2 regions of the Priestia sp. KCTC 13724 genome follow, and region 1 is predicted to be linked to the other one. Evidence: riboswitches for the same ligand, from Rfam matches in the RefSeq annotation. Region 1 holds a riboswitch; the other holds the start of a gene.
What was found. A riboswitch is a leader RNA that binds a small molecule or an ion and turns the genes downstream of it on or off. The one in region 1 is predicted to bind S-adenosylmethionine.
Positions count from the first base shown of each region.

Region 2: it holds a riboswitch for S-adenosylmethionine, as region 1 does, so the genes downstream of both, AC1UFB_RS07530 (trans-sulfuration enzyme family protein) here and AC1UFB_RS03050 (Na+/H+ antiporter NhaC family protein) in region 1, are expected to answer to the same signal.

Region 1 covers NZ_JBXDLD010000019.1:4,932-10,409, forward strand. Annotated here, with positions in the region: gene AC1UFB_RS03030 (transcriptional regulator SplA domain-containing protein) at 1-241, opposite strand, end outside; gene AC1UFB_RS03035 (LacI family DNA-binding transcriptional regulator) at 312-1,271, opposite strand; gene AC1UFB_RS03040 (hypothetical protein) at 1,350-1,493, shown strand; gene AC1UFB_RS03045 (avidin-fold protein) at 1,514-1,861, opposite strand; gene AC1UFB_RS03050 (Na+/H+ antiporter NhaC family protein) at 1,959-3,269, opposite strand; SAM riboswitch class I at 3,348-3,451, opposite strand; gene AC1UFB_RS03055 (ABC transporter permease) at 3,565-4,326, opposite strand; gene AC1UFB_RS03060 (ABC transporter ATP-binding protein) at 4,319-5,230, opposite strand; gene AC1UFB_RS03065 (YtoQ family protein) at 5,377-5,478, shown strand, end outside.
Region 2 covers NZ_JBXDLD010000051.1:30,545-36,022, forward strand. Annotated here, with positions in the region: gene putP (sodium/proline symporter PutP) at 1-237, shown strand, start outside; gene AC1UFB_RS07515 (SIMPL domain-containing protein) at 349-1,014, shown strand; gene AC1UFB_RS07520 (hypothetical protein) at 1,065-1,331, shown strand; gene AC1UFB_RS07525 (trans-sulfuration enzyme family protein) at 1,383-2,561, opposite strand; gene AC1UFB_RS07530 (trans-sulfuration enzyme family protein) at 2,545-3,690, opposite strand; SAM riboswitch class I at 3,764-3,902, opposite strand; gene AC1UFB_RS07535 (CotH kinase family protein) at 3,997-5,073, opposite strand; gene AC1UFB_RS07540 (CotG/ExsB N-terminal domain-containing protein) at 5,129-5,478, shown strand, end outside.

The DNA of each region.
Region 1 (5,478 bases):
AGCCTTCGTACGGTCCGTAATCAAATAGTTCGTTATATGCTCGTTCTGCTTCTTCATAGCTTGTGTATATCGCATCATCATCTGATAATAAGTGATACGACTCATGTAAAAGCAGCGCAACGTCGCTGTTATTTTCAGGATGCTGAACTACTTCTCCCTGCGTAATATTGGCTACGTTTGCCGTATGAGGATTTCGATAGATCACAAAAACTTGGTCCCCAACATGATATTCTTTTTTCATTATGTCACCTTCTCTATTTCAGCTTTATTTCTATAGTGTCCGCACATAGTGACTTTATAATGGTGCTTTTTTACACTGTCTGACGTTCAATAAGCTTAAAAGGAAGTTCAATGTATTGAAGACTTTTATCAAGCACAAGTTTAAATAAATGCTCCCCCATTTCAAAAAGTGGTAGCTGAATAGTAGTAATGTCTAAATAAGCTGTTAACGGATGATTATCAAACCCAATAATCGCAATGTCTTTGGGCACTGATAAACCTTCTTTCTTACAGCGAGTTATAACTCCTACTGCAAGCTGATCATTGGTAACAAGCAATCCTGTTGGCCGGTCGTCCATTGCAAGCAAACGATCTACAATCATATCTCCATCTGTTATGTATAAGCAATCTGTGAATACCCACTCTTCTCGTATCGGTTCTTGCAACCTCTTCATAAAATCACCGTAAGCATTAGCTCGCTGTTCACTGTTTGTACCACTCATCCTGCCTACGCAGTAACCAATTTTCTGATGTCCGTGCTCATGCAGGTAAGATAGGGCTTTTTCAAAAGCTGCGTAATGATTAACGTACACGGACGACACCTTTTTAGCTTTTCCGTCTTCGCATACAACAACAGGGCCATACGATTGATACTCGCTAAGAACACTCCAATCATTTGCTCTAGAGCAAATGATGACACCATCTACCTGCTTGGTTTTCAACATATGAAGTGCTTCAATTTCCTTCTTTACATCGTAAGCTGTTTGGCACAATACAAGCTGACAGTGAGCGCTAAGTGCTTGCTTTGAAACCCCTTCAAGTATGACGCTAAAGTATGGGTGATTAATAAATGGAAGAACAACTGCAATCCGATTAGTCTTTCCTTTTGATAAAGTAACCGCATTGCTATTTTGCTCATAGTTGAGCTCATCCACGACTGCTTGTACACGCTCTCGCTTCTCTTCGCTTACATAAGGGTGATTGTTCAAAACTCGCGATACGGTAGAAACGGATACCCCAGCTTTCTTTGCAATATCTCGAATATTTACCATTTTTCTCTCCTTTTGCTCTTGTTCTGAAACGCGTTTCATCATTTATGCTGTTTTTATTATAACGAAAGGTGGTCATAAATGATGCTTGGATTGGTTATTTTATTTGTTTTATGCGGAGTTGAACTTTTACTAGCTATGGTAGCTTTAAAGCAAAAACCAGATTTATGGAAGGAGGTTGAATTCGAAGATTTTTATGATTTTTACGATTCAAAAAAGCGATAGAAACCTATCGCTTTTTCTAATTATTTATGTACAACCTCTTCAGTGATTGATCGACCTTTTGTCTGATCTATATCTAACCATTGCCACTCTTCATGTAGGCAAATCCTTCCGTCTGGCAAAACCTCCGGTGTAGAAAAGCATGTGCCTCCGCGAATTTCATAAGCTATGTTAACATGCTGATAGCGGAATGTAAGACAGCTCTTTTCGTCTATAGTCCCAACTAACGTCCCGTATAAAACGTCTCCACCTTCATACGTTGCGTGAATAATTCTGCCTTCTTGCTCATAGCGAAAGGTCGTATGAGAAGATACTTCACCGTTATCCGTATTCTGTACAGAGCGAAACACTCGATTCCTAAAACAAATCATCCTTTCACCTCTTTTTCAATATTCTAACATTTTAACTCTAAAAAAAGATGACATCAACCCTTCTTTCCGGTTGATGTCACCTAATGAAATGATGAAATTAAGCTATTTGTTTTTTAGCAGGTTGTTTATGAGTAAGCTTTGGATAATTAAAGACAATCGCTAAAATTCCAAATATCGCTGTTAAGATTGGATAAAATGCGAATGGCATTAGTTCAACTGAGGATACTTTTGCAAATTCTGATGCAATTAGCATTTGCGCTCCATATGGAACAAGTCCCTGCACGCTACATGAAAATAAGTCAAGTATACTTGCTGACTTACGGTTATCGATTTCGTATTCATCTGCAATCTCTTTTGCTAAAGACCCGACCGTAATAATTGAAATTGTGTTATTAGCTGTCGAAAGATTTGTCGCGCTTACTAATCCAGCAATACTAAACTCTGCGCCTTTTCTTGTTTTAATATTACGTGTTAATAGCCCAAGCAAGAAATGGATCCCTCCATTATACTTAATAAGTTCAACGACTCCACCAATTAAGATGCTGAGAATAATGAGTTCAGCCATACCGCCAATTCCTGTTGTAATAGCTTTTGCAAAGGTTGCTAGCGTATAGCTTCCGTCTGCCAATCCAATAATTCCAGCTACAACAATACCCCCTGTTAAAATTGCTAACACATTTAATCCAAGCAATGCTGCAACCAGCACTCCTATATAAGGAAGCATTTTTACAAAGCTAAAACTTTCAACATCTACATTAGAATTATTTCCAAGCGTCATTACTAATAAAAGAACCATTGTAATAATTGCTGCTGGTAATACAATTAGAAAATTCACTTTAAATTTATCGTTCATTTTTGTTTTTTGCGTACGAACCGCAGCAATTGTTGTATCAGAAATAATGGATAAATTATCTCCAAACATTGCACCGCCGATAACGGCTGCTACGGCTAGTGCTGCAGAAATATCCGTTTCAGCACTTACTCCAACTGCAATTGGTGTTAGAGCCGCAATGGTACCAGTAGAAGTACCCATCGCAAGTGAGATAAAAGCACCGATAAAGAATAATCCAACAACAAGCAAGCTTTGTGGCAAAACAGATAAAGCAAGGTTAACCGTTGAATCAACCGCTCCCATGCCGCTTGCTACTTCTGAAAAAGCGCCCGCCAGAATAAAGATAAAGACCATAATCATCAAGTCCGGATGACCTGCGCCTTTAGCAAAACGCTCAACCTTCGCATTTAGCGTTTCTTTCCGGTTCATCGATAAGGCAACGATAGCCGCTACAATAATTGCTACAAGTACAGGAAGCTTATAAAAATCACCTGTAATAATCCCCGAGCCTACAAACAAAGCTAGAAATACTCCTAGCGGCAGCAGTGCCCAACCGTTTTCTTTTTGTTTTCCCATGTTTACACCTCTTTGCATAAATAAAAGACCTCTTCATCAAGAAGAGGCCCTCTTATAATTCTTTATAAGAATACGCTCTTCTCATCTTTCAAACAAAATTGTTTGCTGGATTTGGCACCGCACTCTGTGAGTCAGTTGCCGAGACATCATCGGGCCAGTCCCTCCGTCTCTCTTGATAAGAAGTATAATATTTTTTAAATTTATTATTCAAAATTAACTCTTAACTACTTTAATATCTTTTACTTTCCTTGTCAAACACTATTGTAGAAAAACAAAAAGAAAGAAAATTCAAATATCAATTCGCTACGTCTCGCTTTAAGAAAAACAGCCAAGCCGTTCCAACAAAGAAGAGTAGATGAGCTATAATAATCAATAGAGAAAACGGTAGGGTCATCCCAGGGAAATACGTTTGATTTCCATCCATATATTGACTAAGGTTGGTGTTAGCAAACAGTAAAATAATTCCCCACTGTACTTGAAACTCAGATAAAATTCCAGCAAGCATTTTTGCTCCTACTCCAACAACAATGCCAAGACCAACTGCTAATGCACTATTTCTGAATACCGACGATAGCATAAACGCAAAAGCAACCATCATAAAGGTTTCAAGATATGAAACACCATATGCAATCCAGATACCTTGTCCTTCTTGACCATTAAAAGCTCCTCCTGAAAAGAAAATAATCCCCCAAATGATTGAAAATAAAAAGAAGGCAGCCAAATAGTACAAGCTAATAAAAATGCTAGTCAGGTATTTGGATAAAAGAATAGTTGAGCGACTCTTAGGACGAATTAATAGAAGTTTAATCGTTCCTTTTTCAAATTCAGATGCAACAATCGATCCAGCAGCGGCTACAGCAAAAAATTGGACAATAATTAAAAAGTTTGAAGTGAAAGCAACAAAGCCTGGCAACGTTTCTGTAATTCCAGCATTTGTTGTAATAGCTCTCATTATAAGAGCCATTCCAAGCGTTAAGACAGCGATTGCCAGAAATACGACTTTCGTGCTTTTTTTCATAAACCACTTCATATGTTCATTTTGTATTAAATTAAGCATTGAAATCTCCTCCCGTAACAGACATAAACGATTGTTCTAGCGATTCATAAATTGGAGTAATTTGGTATACTTCAATGCCTTCTTCCACTAGAAGTTTATTAATAGCAGCAGCCTCTTTCGGTTGAGCTTGTACAGAAAACTGCTTTTCTTTTATTGCACAAGTGTAGCCTTGATTTGATAGCAGATTTTCTGCTTTTTCTACAGCATCAACTGCAAATACAATCGTTAGGTTCTCTTCTGTATTACGCTTAGCTAATTCTTGAACAGATAGCAGTCTGCCGTCTTGAATAATCCCTACGCGATCACACAAGGCTTCCACTTCTTTCAACAAATGGCTAGCAATAAGAATTGAAATTCCTTCTTCTTTGCACAACCGCTTTAAATATGTTTTAAATTCAATCATTCCTGCTGGATCCAAGCCGTTAGTAGGCTCATCTAGTAGCAGTAGTGACGGTTTATGTAGAATAGCTTGTGCAACTCCGAGGCGCTGACGCATTCCGAGTGAATAAGTCTTTACCGGTTGGTGAATGCTTTTTTCTAACCTTGTTAGCTCGACCACTTCATCGATTCGATTTGCAGACACACCGTGCATTCGTGCAAAATGCTTTAAATTTTGATAACCTGTCAAATATCCATAAAACTCCGGGTTTTCAATGATTGCACCAATTGATTTGACAGCTTCATTAAATTGTTTGCGCTGGTCATGATTGTTAATGGTAACGTCTCCTGTTGAACTTACTAAACCTACAACTGCTCGAATAAGCGTAGTTTTACCCGAACCGTTTGGACCTAGTAACCCAAAGATTTCTCCTTTTCGCACAGACAATGATACGTTATCCAAAATAATTTTATTGCCAATCTTTTTCGTGACGTTATGAACCTGTAGTACCTCTCTCTCTGACATAATGTTCATCCTCTCTTCTATGTAATCCGTCTTTTATTTTTCCTTGTTTTGAGGTATTTGTCTAGATTAAAACAAACCATTCGTTTATTTTTCATTTTTTTGGTAAGCTATACGTATATATATTTTTTTATAAAGGGGATGCCGTTATGGAATTAGTCGTTTATTTAGCAGGACAAATTCATGATAATTGGAGAGACGATATCAAAAAGCAAGCGGAGGACTTAAAGCTTCCAATTACGTTTGTAGGA
Region 2 (5,478 bases), on a different contig from region 1:
TACTGGAAGAAGATGACTCGTTGGGGTGCTCTTGCCGGTATGATTGTTGGGGCTGCTACGGTATTAATTTGGGTAAACGTACCTGGATTAAGCGAAGCACTTTATGAAATGATTCCTGGTTTCGTACTAAGCTTCTTAGCTGTCGTCGTTGTCAGCTTGTTAACGAAAGATCCTTCAACGAAAGTTCAAGGTACTTTCGTTGAAATGGAAGAAACATTAGAAGAAGAAACTAAATAAATCCAAACGAAAGCTCGCAAACATCTTTTTGCGAGCTTTTTATTTTCTATACGTAGCCCAAGCTTTTTCTTCATACGTATATAGATAAGAGCTTATAAGGAGGTTTATAGCATGCATCCATCCATGTTTCCATATAATCACCAGCCCCCACCATCACGTGAAGGAAATGAGCGTGAGCTAAAAGTGATAGGAGAAGGCCGTATTACGGCTGTTCCAGATGGCATTTCCATTATTATCGGTGTTCGTACAGAAAACCTAAGCGTACAGCAAGCATTAAAAGAAAACACTACCGTTTCCAATACAATGATTGATGGCTTTCAAAATGCTGGAATTGAACAAAGTGATATTGAGACCGCATCGTTTACTATTAACCCAAAATATGACTACACTGATGGCAAAACGACATTAGTTGGATACGAAGTACAGCATTTATTTGAAGTTCATGTTGCAGATATTAAACAAGCTGGTGAAGTGTACGCTATCTCTGTTGCAAGCGGTGGAAACGTAGCAGAAGATATTCGTTTTTTTGTGAAAGATCCGATACCCTATGAAAAGCAAGCACTTTCTCAAGCCGTTCAGCACGCTGGAGAGAAAGCAACGGCTATTGCAGACACCCTAGGCGTTGCCTTAAACCCTATTCCGCTGGAAGTCACTGAACGGACTCAGCAGCCCCCTGGTGGCTATGTAGTGGCAGCTAAGACACTTGGGTCTGCTCCACCGATTCAAACGCAGTCTCTGACAGTTGTATCAGCTGTAGAAGTGACATACAGGTACTAGAGTATGTGTGCTAAACTAATACGTATATTAATAAAAGGAGTTTATGCATCGTGATATCAGATGAACAATTGTTTAGCGCCTATCAAAAACTTTGGGTAAATCGCTCTTTTTCCAACCAAGATAATCTTTCCGTTAAAGAAAAGTTATCCTATGCTATTCAAAAGGATTTACGTGATGAAATGACGCATCCTCGCGTTCGTAAATCTCCTGAGGTAAAATATGAACTGGCCGTTCAGCGGATTAACAATAGCAGTCTTGCTCATAGTGAACAGCTGGCTTTAATCGACCTGTATACAAAACTACTCAGAAATTGCTAAAAAAGAGGTTGTTTCTATTTAAATCTAGAAACAACCTCTTTTCTTCTATTATTATTTAGTTACGGCTTTTTCTTGAAAAGAAATTAGAGCATTATTAAAATCTTCTTTTAAATCCTCATACTCTTCCAGTCCAACTGATAAGCGTAACAGCGATTCTGTAATACCTTTTTCATCTCTCACTTCTTTTGGAATACTAGCGTGAGACATTGTTGCTGGGTGTGTTAAGATGGATTCAACTGCGCCTAAACTTACACCAATCGAAGATAAGCGCACGTTTTTTAATATATGCTGTGCGAGTTCATCATTGTTTAATTTAAACGAAATAATTGCTCCGTATCCGTTTGCCTGCTCAGTAATCAATTCATAATCAGGATGTGTCTTCAGCCCTGGGTAATAAACCGCTTCGACGTCACGTTGCTCTTCAAACCATTTCGCTAGCTCTAAAGCCGTTTGTTGTTGCTGATCTAACCTTACTTTTAATGTTTTAATGCCTCGTAGAAATAAGAAGCAATCCTGTGGCCCTAAAATAGCTCCAAATGCGTTTTGAACAAACTTTACTTCATCAGCAAGCTTTTCATCACTTACAACAACCAATCCACCAATTACATCGCTATGTCCACTAATATACTTTGTCGCACTATGAATGACGATATTTGCCCCTAAATTAATTGGTTGCTGCAAGTAAGGTGTCATAAACGTATTATCAACGATTGTTAACAGGTCATAGCGTTTAGCTAACGCTGCAACGCTTTTAATATCCGTTACCTGTAAGAATGGATTTGATGGGCTTTCAATGTAAATCGCTTTTGTTTGGCTCGAAATGACTTCCTCTACTTCCTCTACATTTGTCATGTTGACAAATGTAGTTTTAATACCAAACTTTGAAAATAATCTTGTTAATACGCGATATGTGCCACCATAGATATCGTTTGAAACGATAATTTCATCGCCTGCTTCAAATAAACAAAGAACAGATGATACAGCGGCCATTCCTGATGAAAAAGCAAACCCAGCAGCTCCATTTTCAAGCTGTGCAATCGTATTTTCTAAAGCTTCTCGTGTTGGATTACCTGAACGCGAATAGTCATAGCGCCCACCGTTTGTTTCGTCTTCTAGATTGAAAGTAGACACTTGATAAATGGGAACATTTACCGCTCCAAAATGTCCATCAATACCTGTTTTTGCATGAATTAAATTTGTACCAAATGAGTGTTTATTTGTTGTATGCATCAAATGCCTCCTTTAAGTCTTGAATTAAATCCTCTGCATGTTCAATCCCAACAGATAAGCGTAATAAGCAATTCGTTACGCCAACTCGATTTCGTATTTCTTCTGGAATATCTGCGTGAGTCTGACGAGCTGGGAACGTCATTAAGCTCTCCACACCACCTAGACTTTCAGCAAAGGTAATCACCTTTATATTCTCAAGTAAGACTGGCACAATTTGCGGGTCCGTTACAGCGAAGGAAATCATTCCGCCAAAGCCTCCTGCTTGTTGCTTCATTACGTGATAGCCTGGATGAGATTCAAGACCTGGATAGTACACTTTCTCAACCAGCTCATGTGAAGTCAGCCAATTCGCAATTTTCAGCGCATTTTCATTGTGTTTCTCCATGCGCAAAGCAAGCGTTTTAATACCTCGCAGCAACAACCAGCTATCTTGCGGACTTAAAATTGCACCTGCTGCATTTTGATAAAAGCGAATTTTTTCACCTAGCTCACGACATCGTGCAACGACTAACCCGGCTACTACGTCATTGTGACCACCAATGTATTTACTAGCGCTATGAATAACGATATCCGCTCCAAGAGAAAGAGGTCTTTGATAATAAGGTGACATAAACGTATTATCCACAATTGTTAACAAGTTACTTTCTTTAGCAAGTTCAATTATTCCTTTTAAATCCGTTACGTGCATCATTGGATTTGTCGGTGTTTCAATAAATAACGCTTTCGTATTCTGCTTTAATACTGCTTTAACTTGGTCTAAATGAGCTGTATTTACATACGTTACTTCTACACCTTGTTCTGCAAAAATATCATTTAAAACTCTGTATGTACCACCGTATAAATCTTCAGAGACGATTAAATGATCACCGTTTTTAAACAAAGCAAGTACAGCCATAACTCCTGCCATTCCCGAAGCAAATGCCGCTCCAACTTCGCCTTCTTCTAACGCAGTGATTGCATCTTCTAACGCTGTTCTTGTTGGATTAGCTGTTCTAGCATAGTCATATCCTGTGCTTTCTCCTAAACGGGGGTGTGCAAACGTAGATGCTTGGTAAATAGGTGTTGTAATGGAACCTGTAGCAGGGTCTCGATTGACGCCCGAACGAACAAGTAGTGTTTCAATATGCATAATGTCCTCTCCTCTTTGCAGTAAATAAAAAAAACTCTTCACAGATGGAAGAGCGTTCGCTTAATCACGACTTCTCTCATCTGTTAAAATACAATTGTTAAAATACAATCGTATTTCACAGGAATTAGCACCGTTCAAACTCACTGACTAACATATGGTTTGATGGTTGCCGGGCTTCGCAGGGCCAGTCCCTCCGCCACTCTGGATAAGAGTTTTATTAAGTTAATTATTCATTGTGTATACTTTAATAAAAATAACAAAGAATGTCAATAGAATTTTCTAAACAATTTCAATTATCTCATTTATTCAAAAAGACTTCATTGATTTTCTTATATAGGCTGCTCTGTCTTTAATAAAGTCACAAATAAACGCAGGTTCTTGATAAAAAGTAGCTAACTTGTGCTGTATATACGGATCTTTCTCTACATAAGGCAAAATCAGCTGGTGGAGTGCTTCAATCTTTGGTTTCATATAGTTAACAGTGAACTGATGATTTAGCGCAGAATTCATTTTTTCAATATATTGTTTCTTAAATTTTGATATGGCCAAAAGTCGTGCTGTTAACGTATTAAACCCTTCCATTCTCACATAGTTACTTTCCATTTCATCTCCGTTGACATCGCGCCCCCACGTAGCATCATAGTCCCAAGGAAGGAGTTCAAAGCACTTCGTATCACTGTTCCGGTACAAAGCATAGTTATGAACAAAACCATCAAAGTTTTGAAGACAAATTACTCCCACCAACCAGGCTAAATAGCGATCTACCTCCAAGTGCTCTTCAATGTTATCTTCAAACTCTTGATTCGTCCATGTATTCAAGTTATAAATAAAATATTCTAACGCTTCTTCATCTTTTCCGTACGCTACTTTTGTTTCGTATCCTGATTGAAGCGATTCTTTTGGCTTCTCATCCAAATCACTCATTAACGAGAAGTTGGCATCTCCGTCTACAGCGTAAAAGATAGAGCCTTTTGGCAAGCTACGCTTTGTTAAGAAGTACTCGTTTACCGATTCTAACTGTAAATAAACACCTTCATTTTTCCCGTTAATGGTGAGATGAACAAACTGTGATTTCGGTGATAGTACGCCAAGGTCTGAAAAGAAATCGAGCGATAGTTTATTGCGAACTAGCGATGGATCTTTATATTCTGCATTGAGATGAATTTCGTTGGTCTTCCCGAATTTATTTGGTGAATAAAACTCTATATAGTACGATTTCTTTCTCATTTCTCGGATGTGTGATCCCCTTAGAGTTAAGCCTATTTCATACCTCTTTTTATGAACTTTCATCACTGCGGGTATGGAATCTTCAGACCAGATGTCGGCCTTTAGTTCTTTAAAGTCCCGAACATTAGCAAAAACAGAATAGGTGGCAATTCCCATCTCTTTCCCTCCTTTTGGATACATTTTAAATTATATGAGCTCCTCTCCCACCGAGATGCTAGAAACTCCTTGGTTATTTCTTAAAATTCCACGTTTATCTCATAGCAAGTACGGCGTATTAAGCGTATCTTATGGTGAAAGGCAAAAAAATGATTCTCATAAGGAGGTTTTTAGATTGTATATTCAATCTAAGCGTATTCGTAAAGCTGCTGAATCTTTACAAAAATCAGAGCTAGGCAGATTTATGTATCAAGAACCAAAAGGTCATAGCTCAAAATGTTCATCTAAAAAAACAGCTCTTTCTCACAAAAAGACGGAGAAAAAGACAGAAAAGAAAACAGAGAAAAGAACGGAAAACAAGTACTGTACGAAAAGCTCACGTTCTCACAAAAAGCATCGTTCTCA